Regions from separate parts of the Hansschlegelia sp. genome, predicted to be linked through region 1. Evidence: predicted binding sites of a transcription regulator. Region 1 holds the regulator's gene; the other holds the start of a gene.
The links. The regulator LexA, encoded in region 1, represses DNA repair genes until DNA is damaged. The targets are predictions, from matches to a motif close to TGTTCNNNNTGTGTTCNG.
Positions count from the first base shown of each region.

Region 2: uvrA (excinuclease ABC subunit UvrA) is a predicted target of LexA. The motif match lies at 785-802, and genes of this name have one in related genera.

Region 1 is NZ_DATLJK010000004.1:50,153-54,060, reverse strand. Features, by position in the region: gene moaC (cyclic pyranopterin monophosphate synthase MoaC) at 1-61, shown strand, start outside; gene glp (gephyrin-like molybdotransferase Glp) at 58-1,278, shown strand; gene lexA (transcriptional repressor LexA) at 1,406-2,119, shown strand; gene VM780_RS01660 (ComEC/Rec2 family competence protein) at 2,113-3,908, opposite strand, start outside.
Region 2 is NZ_DATLJK010000005.1:43,683-47,590, reverse strand. Features, by position in the region: gene VM780_RS02840 (haloacid dehalogenase type II) at 1-123, shown strand, start outside; gene ssb (single-stranded DNA-binding protein) at 166-669, opposite strand; gene uvrA (excinuclease ABC subunit UvrA) at 908-3,908, shown strand, end outside.

The DNA.
Region 1 (3,908 bases):
AGGCGTGCGGCTGCTCGCCAAGTCCGGCGGCCGCTCCGGAGACTTCAGGGCCGAAGGATGAGCGGCCTTCTCCCTGTCGCGGAGGCTCGCGCCCGTATCATCTCGGGCCTGAAAACGCTTCCGTCCGAGCAGGTTCGATTGGGCGAGGCGCTCGGCCGAACGCTTGCCGCGCCGCTCCATGCGCTCCGGACGCAGCCGCCATGGGATTGCTCCGCGATGGACGGCTATGCGGTGCGCTCGGCCGATGTCGCGACCGCCCCGGCGCGTCTGCGCGTCGTCGGTGAAGCCGCGGCCGGAAAGGCTTTCGGCGGCGAGATCGGCCGCGGAGAAGCCGCACGGATCTTCACCGGCGCTCCGCTGCCCGCGGGGGCGGACGCGGTTCTCCTCCAGGAGAACGCCGCGCGCGAGGGCGACGAGGTGGTCGCGCACGAGGCGGTCCCGGTCGGCCGCCATGTCCGTCGGGCGGGCCTCGATTTTACGGCCGGCGAGACACTGCTGCCCGAGGGCCGGCGGCTCGGGGCGCGCGATCTCGCGCTCGCCGCGGCGCTCGGCCACGCCTCGGTCCCCGTCGCGCGGCGGCCGCGCGTGGCGATTCTGGCCACTGGCGACGAACTCGCCCTACCCGGCGCAGAGACTGGCCCGGACCAGATCTTCGCATCGAACGGCTTTGCGATCGCGGCCGCCGTGACCGGCGAAGGCGGCCTGCCGCTCGATCTCGGCGTCGCGCCGGACGATCCAGCGGCGATCCGCGCCGCCATCGAGCGCGCCATCGACGAGAGGGCCGATGTCCTCGTCACGCTCGGCGGCGCTTCCGTGGGCGACCACGACCTCGTCCGGCCGGCGCTGGAGGCCTGCGGCGTCGCGCTCGACTTCTGGAAGATCGCGATGCGGCCCGGCAAGCCGATGATGGCCGGGCGGCGGGGCGAGATGCTGGCGCTTGGCCTTCCCGGCAATCCCGTCTCGGCCATCGTCTGCGCCGTGCTGTTCTTGATGCCCGCGCTTCGGCGTCTCTCGGGGCGCGCCGACATCGAGCCGCAGATCATCCCGGGGCGGCTTGGCCGGGACATGCCGGCCAACGACCATCGCGAAGACTATCTGCGGGCCGCCCTGACCTTCGATCCGGATGGAGTCGCCGTCGCGACTGGCTTCCCGCGGCAGGATTCGTCCATGCTGCGGCGGCTCACCGAAGCCGAATGCCTGCTCGTTCGCCCGGCCGGCGCGGCCGCTGCCCGGGCGGGCGATCCCTGCATGATTCTGCCTCTGCCGCATCCGCTCTGAAGCCGAAGCGCAGGAGCGGATTCCCGACGTCCGCCCCGGCATGAACCGAACGTTAACTGTTGCAGAACACATCTAGAACAGGTAGATTTCTGTTCATGATTTGTTTTGCACCGTCGCGGACCCGCCCATGTTGACCCGCAAGCAGTACGAGCTTCTGCGCTTCATTCATGAGCGGCTGAAGGAGGCCGGCGTGCCGCCCTCCTTCGAGGAGATGAAGGAGGCGCTCGACCTCAAGTCGAAGTCGGGCATTCATCGGCTCATCATGGCTCTCGAGGAGCGCGGCTTCATCCGGCGCCTGCCGAACCGGGCGCGCGCGCTCGAAGTGCTGAAGCTGCCAGAGGCCGCGGCCCCCTCGGTCACGCGGCCGACCCCCCGGTTCTCGCCGAGCGTGATCGAAGGCAATCTCGGGCGGCTCAAGCCCGCTTCTTCGAACGACGACGACGGCGAAGATCGGCGCTCGGCCGTGCATGTGCCGGTGATGGGCCGGATCGCCGCCGGCGTGCCGATCTCGGCGATCCAGACCAGGAGCCACACGATCGCGGTGTCTCCGGACCTGCTGTCGACCGGCGAGCACTTCGCTCTCGAGGTGCGCGGCGATTCGATGATCGAGGCCGGCATTCTGGATGGCGACCTCGTCCTCATCCGCCGTCAGGACACCGCCGACACGGGCGACATCGTGGTCGCGCTGGTGGACGAGGAAGAGGCCACTTTGAAGCGGCTGCGGAAGCGCGGCGCCTCGATCGCGCTTGAAGCCGCAAACCCCGCCTATGAAACGCGGATCTTCGGCCCCGACCGCGTCGCCATCCAGGGACGGCTCGTCGGGCTGATCCGCCGCTACTGATCGTCCGGAGAGGTCTCGTCTTCCTCCTCCGCCTCGGCGGAACCGGTGGGGTCGACCGGCGGAGGCCTGAGGTCCTTGACGGGCGCCGTCGGGGCGAACGCCAGACGCGCAGCGGCGGCCGGAGGCGGCGTCGGGGGCTGGCGCGTCCATGGCCTTGAGCCCGCGGGGTCGAGGGCGGCGACGCCCGAAAAGCCATCGCCGGAGCGCGTGAGGCTCAGCGCGCCGGTCGCTGCGAGGATTCTTCGGTCAACCACCGCCGCCGTCTCCGCGCAGGCCGCCGGCGCGTCAAGGCGCGTGACGACAAGCGCCGCCCGCCGGCAGTCCTCCTCCAGTCCCCTCGGGTCCCACGACAGCGCGACGACGCCACCGCCCGCGAGGGGCGCGGTGCAGCCATAGGCGTCGCACCGCACGTCGCGTGCGGCGTCCCGCGTCGGCGCAGGCGAGCCGTCGGCCGCAAACCAGACCTTGGCGGCGAACCGGCCCGGGCTGGCGCCGAGCAGCGCGAGCCGGCCATCCGGCGCCCGCGCCGCAAGCGCCCGACCCGATGCGTCGATCACGACGTCCGGCCGCGCCGGAAACGCCGCAAGCGCGAGCGCCGCCCCGAGAATCGGGAGCCCGCCCCAGCGCAGCGCCGTTCGCCAGAGGCAGAGCCATGCGATCCCCAGCGCGAAGAGGCTGAGGGCGCCCGGCCCGAACGCCACGACGTTGCGTTCGGCGCCTGGCCAGGCGGCGACCGCTCCAGCGACGGCGAGCACGCCCTCGAGTCCGAAGCCCATGAGACGCCACCAGATCGCGTCCAGTCCTAGGGGCGCGAACAGCAGCCCGGCGATCGCCGCCGGCATCACGATCAGCCCGACTAAGGGCTCCGCGAGCGCGTTGCCCGCCAACGCGTAAGGCGTCAGGCGCTGGAAATGATAGGCGGCGAACGGCGCGGTCGCGAGCCCGGCGATGAGGGTCGTCATAACCGCGAGCGTCGCCGCGCGTCGAAGGCGGCGCGTGAGCGCCGCGCCGCGCGAGGCCGGCGGCGGCGCGGGAGGCAGGTCACGCCTGGTCTCGAACCACGCCACCAGGCCGGCCACGGCGGCGAAGGACATCTGAAAACTCGGCCCAAGCAGCGCATCGGGCGTCCAGGCGGTCACCAGCAGCCCGGCGAGCGCGAAGTTGCGGGGCGCCAGCGCGGACCGGCCGATCATCACGGCGAGCAACGCGACCGCGATCATGACGTAGGAGCGCTGCGTCGCGACCTCCGCGCCGGAGAGCGCGAGATAGAAGGTGGCCCCGGCGAGCGCCACCGCTGCGCCGATTTCCTTGACCGGCAGGCTGAGCGCCGCGCGCTGGGAGAGCGCGAGCAGCGCCCGCGCGAACCAGAACAGCGTGCCGGCCACGAGCGCCATGTGCAGCCCGGAAATGGACAGGATATGGCTGAGGCCGGCGGCGCGGAGGTCGTCCGAGACCGAGGGCGGGATCGGGCCTTGCACGCCCGTGACCAGAGCCGCCGCCACCGCGCCTTCCGGGCCGCCCACGGCGGCCGAGATGCGCGCGGTGAGGTCCGCGCGCAGTCGCTCCAGCCGCGCCGCCGCGTCCGACATGACGCCACCCGGAGAGGCCGGCAGAATACGGATGTCCTTCGCGCCGTAGCCGGTCGCGCCGATCTGCTCGAAGAAGGCCACGCGCGCGAAGTCGTAGCCGCCGGGGCGCACGGGCCCCTCCGGCGGCCGCCAGAGCGCCGTCAGCGCAATGCGGTCGCCGGCCGCCAGCGGCGGATCTGCGCGCGCGGTCACCCGAACGC
Region 2 (3,908 bases), on a different contig from region 1:
CTGACCGGCGTCTTCATCGCGCGCGGTCAGCGCTACCCTGCCGCCACCATGGCTGCGCCGGATATCGCGGCCGAAACCCTCGTCGAAGCCGCGGAGGCGCTGAGCCTCCTGCCGCACCGTTAGCGCCGGCAGGAGGCCGCGCCCAGGGGCCGGCGAAGCAGTCGCTCAGAACGGAATGTCGTCGTCCATCGCGTCGTTGTAGCCCCCGCGCCCGCCGCCGCCCGCCGCCGGAGCCGGCGCCCTGCGCTCGGTCGGGCTCGACCGGCCGAAGCTCTCCCCGCCGCCCTCATAGGCGTCGCCGCCGCTCTCCCCGCCGCCGCGGCCGTCGAGCATCGCCAGTTCGCCCCGATAGCGCTGCAGCACGATCTCGGTCGAATACTTCTCGGCGCCTTGGGCGTCGGTGTATTTGCGGGTCTGGAGCTGGCCTTCGATATAGACCTTGGAGCCCTTGCGCAGGTACTGCTCGGCGACCTTCGCCAGCTGCTCATTGAAGATCACGACCTGATGCCACTCGGTGCGCTCGCGGCGCTCTCCGCTCTGCTTGTCGCGCCAGCTCTCGGAGGTGGCGATCCTCAGGTTGACCACCGGCTCGCCGGAATTCAGGCGACGCACCTCGGGGTCACGGCCGAGATTGCCGACCAGTATGACCTTGTTAACGCTGCCCGCCATGGCGATCTCCTGAAGCTAAGAGGACACATTACGCCGTTCGGAGGTGGCGGTCGCGCGCATGCGCCGCCTTGTCCACAAGCGCGCCATTTGGGAAAATGCTGGCCGCTAGCGCAATCGTTCTTTTTATGTTCTCTAGCATTCGGGTCCGGGCCTCGCAAGCGCTCCCTTGATCCGGCGCTGTGCGACACGACCTAACGGACGACCGGCGGGTCCTCCCCCCGCCACGGGACGATGCGACATGACGAAGACGACGACGCGCTCCGCCAAGCCGGCTGCGCGCGCCAAGAAGGCTGACGCAACGCCGGCCTCCGCACGCGGAAAGAACCGCGCGGCCGCGCTCGAGGCGGCGTTCGACGCCTCCGCAGGCAGGCGGGAGGCGCGTGACGCGCGGCTGATCTCGATCCGCGGCGCGCGCGAGCACAACCTCAAGAACGTCGACCTCGACATACCGCGCGACCGCCTCGTGGTGTTCACCGGCCTTTCGGGCTCCGGCAAGTCGTCGCTCGCCTTCGACACGATCTACGCCGAGGGCCAGCGGCGCTATGTCGAGAGCCTGTCCGCCTATGCGCGCCAGTTCCTCGAGATGATGCAGAAGCCGGACGTCGACCAGATCGACGGCCTGTCGCCGGCCATCTCGATCGAGCAGAAGACGACCTCCAAAAATCCACGCTCGACCGTCGGGACGGTGACGGAGATTCACGACTACATGCGCCTGCTGTGGGCGCGCGTCGGCATCCCGTATTCGCCTGCGACCGGGCTGCCGATCGAGAGCCAGACGGTCAGCCAGATGGTCGACCGGCTGCGCGAACTGCCGGAGGGCTCCCGCCTCTATCTGCTCGCGCCCGTGGTGCGCGGCCGCAAGGGCGAGTACCGCAAGGAGATCGCCGAGTTCCAGAAGAAGGGGTTTCAGCGCCTCAAGATCGACGGGACGTTCTACGAGATCGCCGACGCTCCGACGCTCGACAAGAAGCTGAAGCACGACATCGACGTCGTGGTGGACCGCGTGGTGATCCGCGGCGAGATCGCGAGCCGTCTCGCCGACAGCCTGGAGACGGCGCTGGGGCTCGCGGACGGCATCGCGATCGCCGAGTTCGCGGATCAGACGGACGAGCATGGCGAGCCGCGCCGGCTGACCTTCTCGGAGAAGTTCGCCTGCCCGGTCTCGGGCTTCACCATCGCCGAGATCGAGCCGCGGCTGTTCTCGTTCAACAACCCGTTCGGCGCCTGTCCGGCCTGCGACGGCCTCGGCACCGAGCTCAGCGTCGATCCCAATCTCGTGGTCCCGGAGGGCGGCCTCTCGCTCCGAAAGGGCGCGATCGCCCCTTGGGCGCGCTCGACCTCGCCCTATTACATCCAGACGCTCGACGCGCTCGCCAAGCACTACGGCTTCTCGCTGACCAAGCCCTGGGCGGACCTGCCGGAGAAGGCGCGCAACGTCATCCTCTACGGCTCCGGCGACGAGAAGGTGCGCTTCGTCTATGACGACGGCTTGCGCTCCTACGAGACGGTGAAGACCTTCGAGGGCGTCGTCCGCAACCTCGAGCGCCGCTGGAAGGAGACCGACAGCGACTGGGCGCGCGAGGAGATCGGGCGCTACATGTCCGATGTCCCCTGCCTGGTCTGCGAGGGTTACCGGCTGAAGCCGGAGGCGCTCGCCGTCCGGGTGGCGGACAGCCACATCGGCCAGGCGTCGCAGCTCTCCGTGAAGGCCGCGCACGCCTGGTTCGAAGAGCTTCCGGGCCGCCTGACGGACAAGCAGAACGAGATCGCCTACCGGATCCTCAAGGAGATCCGCGACCGGCTGCGCTTCCTGGTCGATGTCGGGCTGGACTATCTGACACTCGCCCGCGGCTCGGGCTCGCTGTCGGGCGGCGAAAGCCAGCGCATCCGGCTGGCGAGCCAGATCGGCTCGGGGCTCACGGGCGTGCTCTACGTGCTCGACGAGCCGTCGATTGGGCTGCACCAGCGCGACAATGAGCGGCTGCTCGGCACGCTGGAGCGGCTGCGCGACCTCGGCAACACGGTCATCGTTGTCGAGCATGACGAGGATGCGATCCGGCTCGCCGATTACGTCGTCGACGTCGGTCCGGGCGCGGGCGTTCATGGCGGCGAGATCGTCGCCTCGGGCACGCCCGAGCAGGTGATGGCGAACCCCGACAGCCTGACCGGGCAGTATCTGACGGGTGAGCGGATGGTGCCGACGCCGCCGCGCCGTCAGCCCTTCGACAAGAAGAAGACCCTGAAGGTGATCGGCGCCCGCGCCAACAACCTGAAGGACGTGACCGCCGAGATCCCGCTCGGGACCTTCACCTGCGTCACCGGCGTCTCGGGCGGCGGCAAGTCCACCCTGCTGATCGACACGGTGTTCAAGGCGGCGGCCAGAAAGCTGAACGGCGCCAACGAAAACCCAGGCGCGCATGAGCGGATCGAGGGCTTTGAGGCGCTCGACAAGGTCATCGACATCGACCAGTCGCCGATCGGCCGCACGCCGCGCTCGAACCCCGCGACCTATACGGGCGCCTTCACGCCGATCCGCGACTGGTTTGCCGGCCTGCCGGAGGCGAAGGCGCGCGGCTACAAGCCGGGACGCTTCTCCTTCAACGTCAAAGGCGGGCGCTGCGAGGCCTGCCAGGGCGACGGCGTCATCAAGATCGAGATGCACTTCCTGCCGGACGTCTACGTCACCTGCGACGTCTGCAAGGGCAAGCGCTACGACCGCGAGACGCTCGAGGTGACGTACAAGAACAAGTCGATCGCCGACGTGCTCGACATGACGGTCGACGAGGCCGTGGTGTTCTTCAAGGCGGTCCCGTCCATCCGCGAGAAGATGGAGACGCTGGCGCGCGTCGGCCTCGGCTATGTGAAGGTCGGCCAGCAGGCCACCACGCTTTCGGGCGGCGAGGCGCAGCGCGTGAAGCTTTCGAAGGAGCTGTCGCGGCGCGCCACCGGACGCACGCTCTACATCCTCGACGAACCGACGACCGGCCTGCACTTCCACGACGTCGCGAAGCTGCTCGAGGTGCTGCACGAGCTTGTGGACCAGGGCAACACCGTCGCGGTGATCGAGCACAATCTCGAGGTCATCAAGACCGCGGACTGGATCATCGACATGGGACCGGAGGGAGGCGACGGCGGCGGAACGGTCGTTGCGGCCGGAACGCCCGAGCAGATCGCCAAGACAAAGAGCAGCCACACCGGGCGCTTTCTGGCCGACGTGCTGAAGCGTCGGCCGCTCAGGC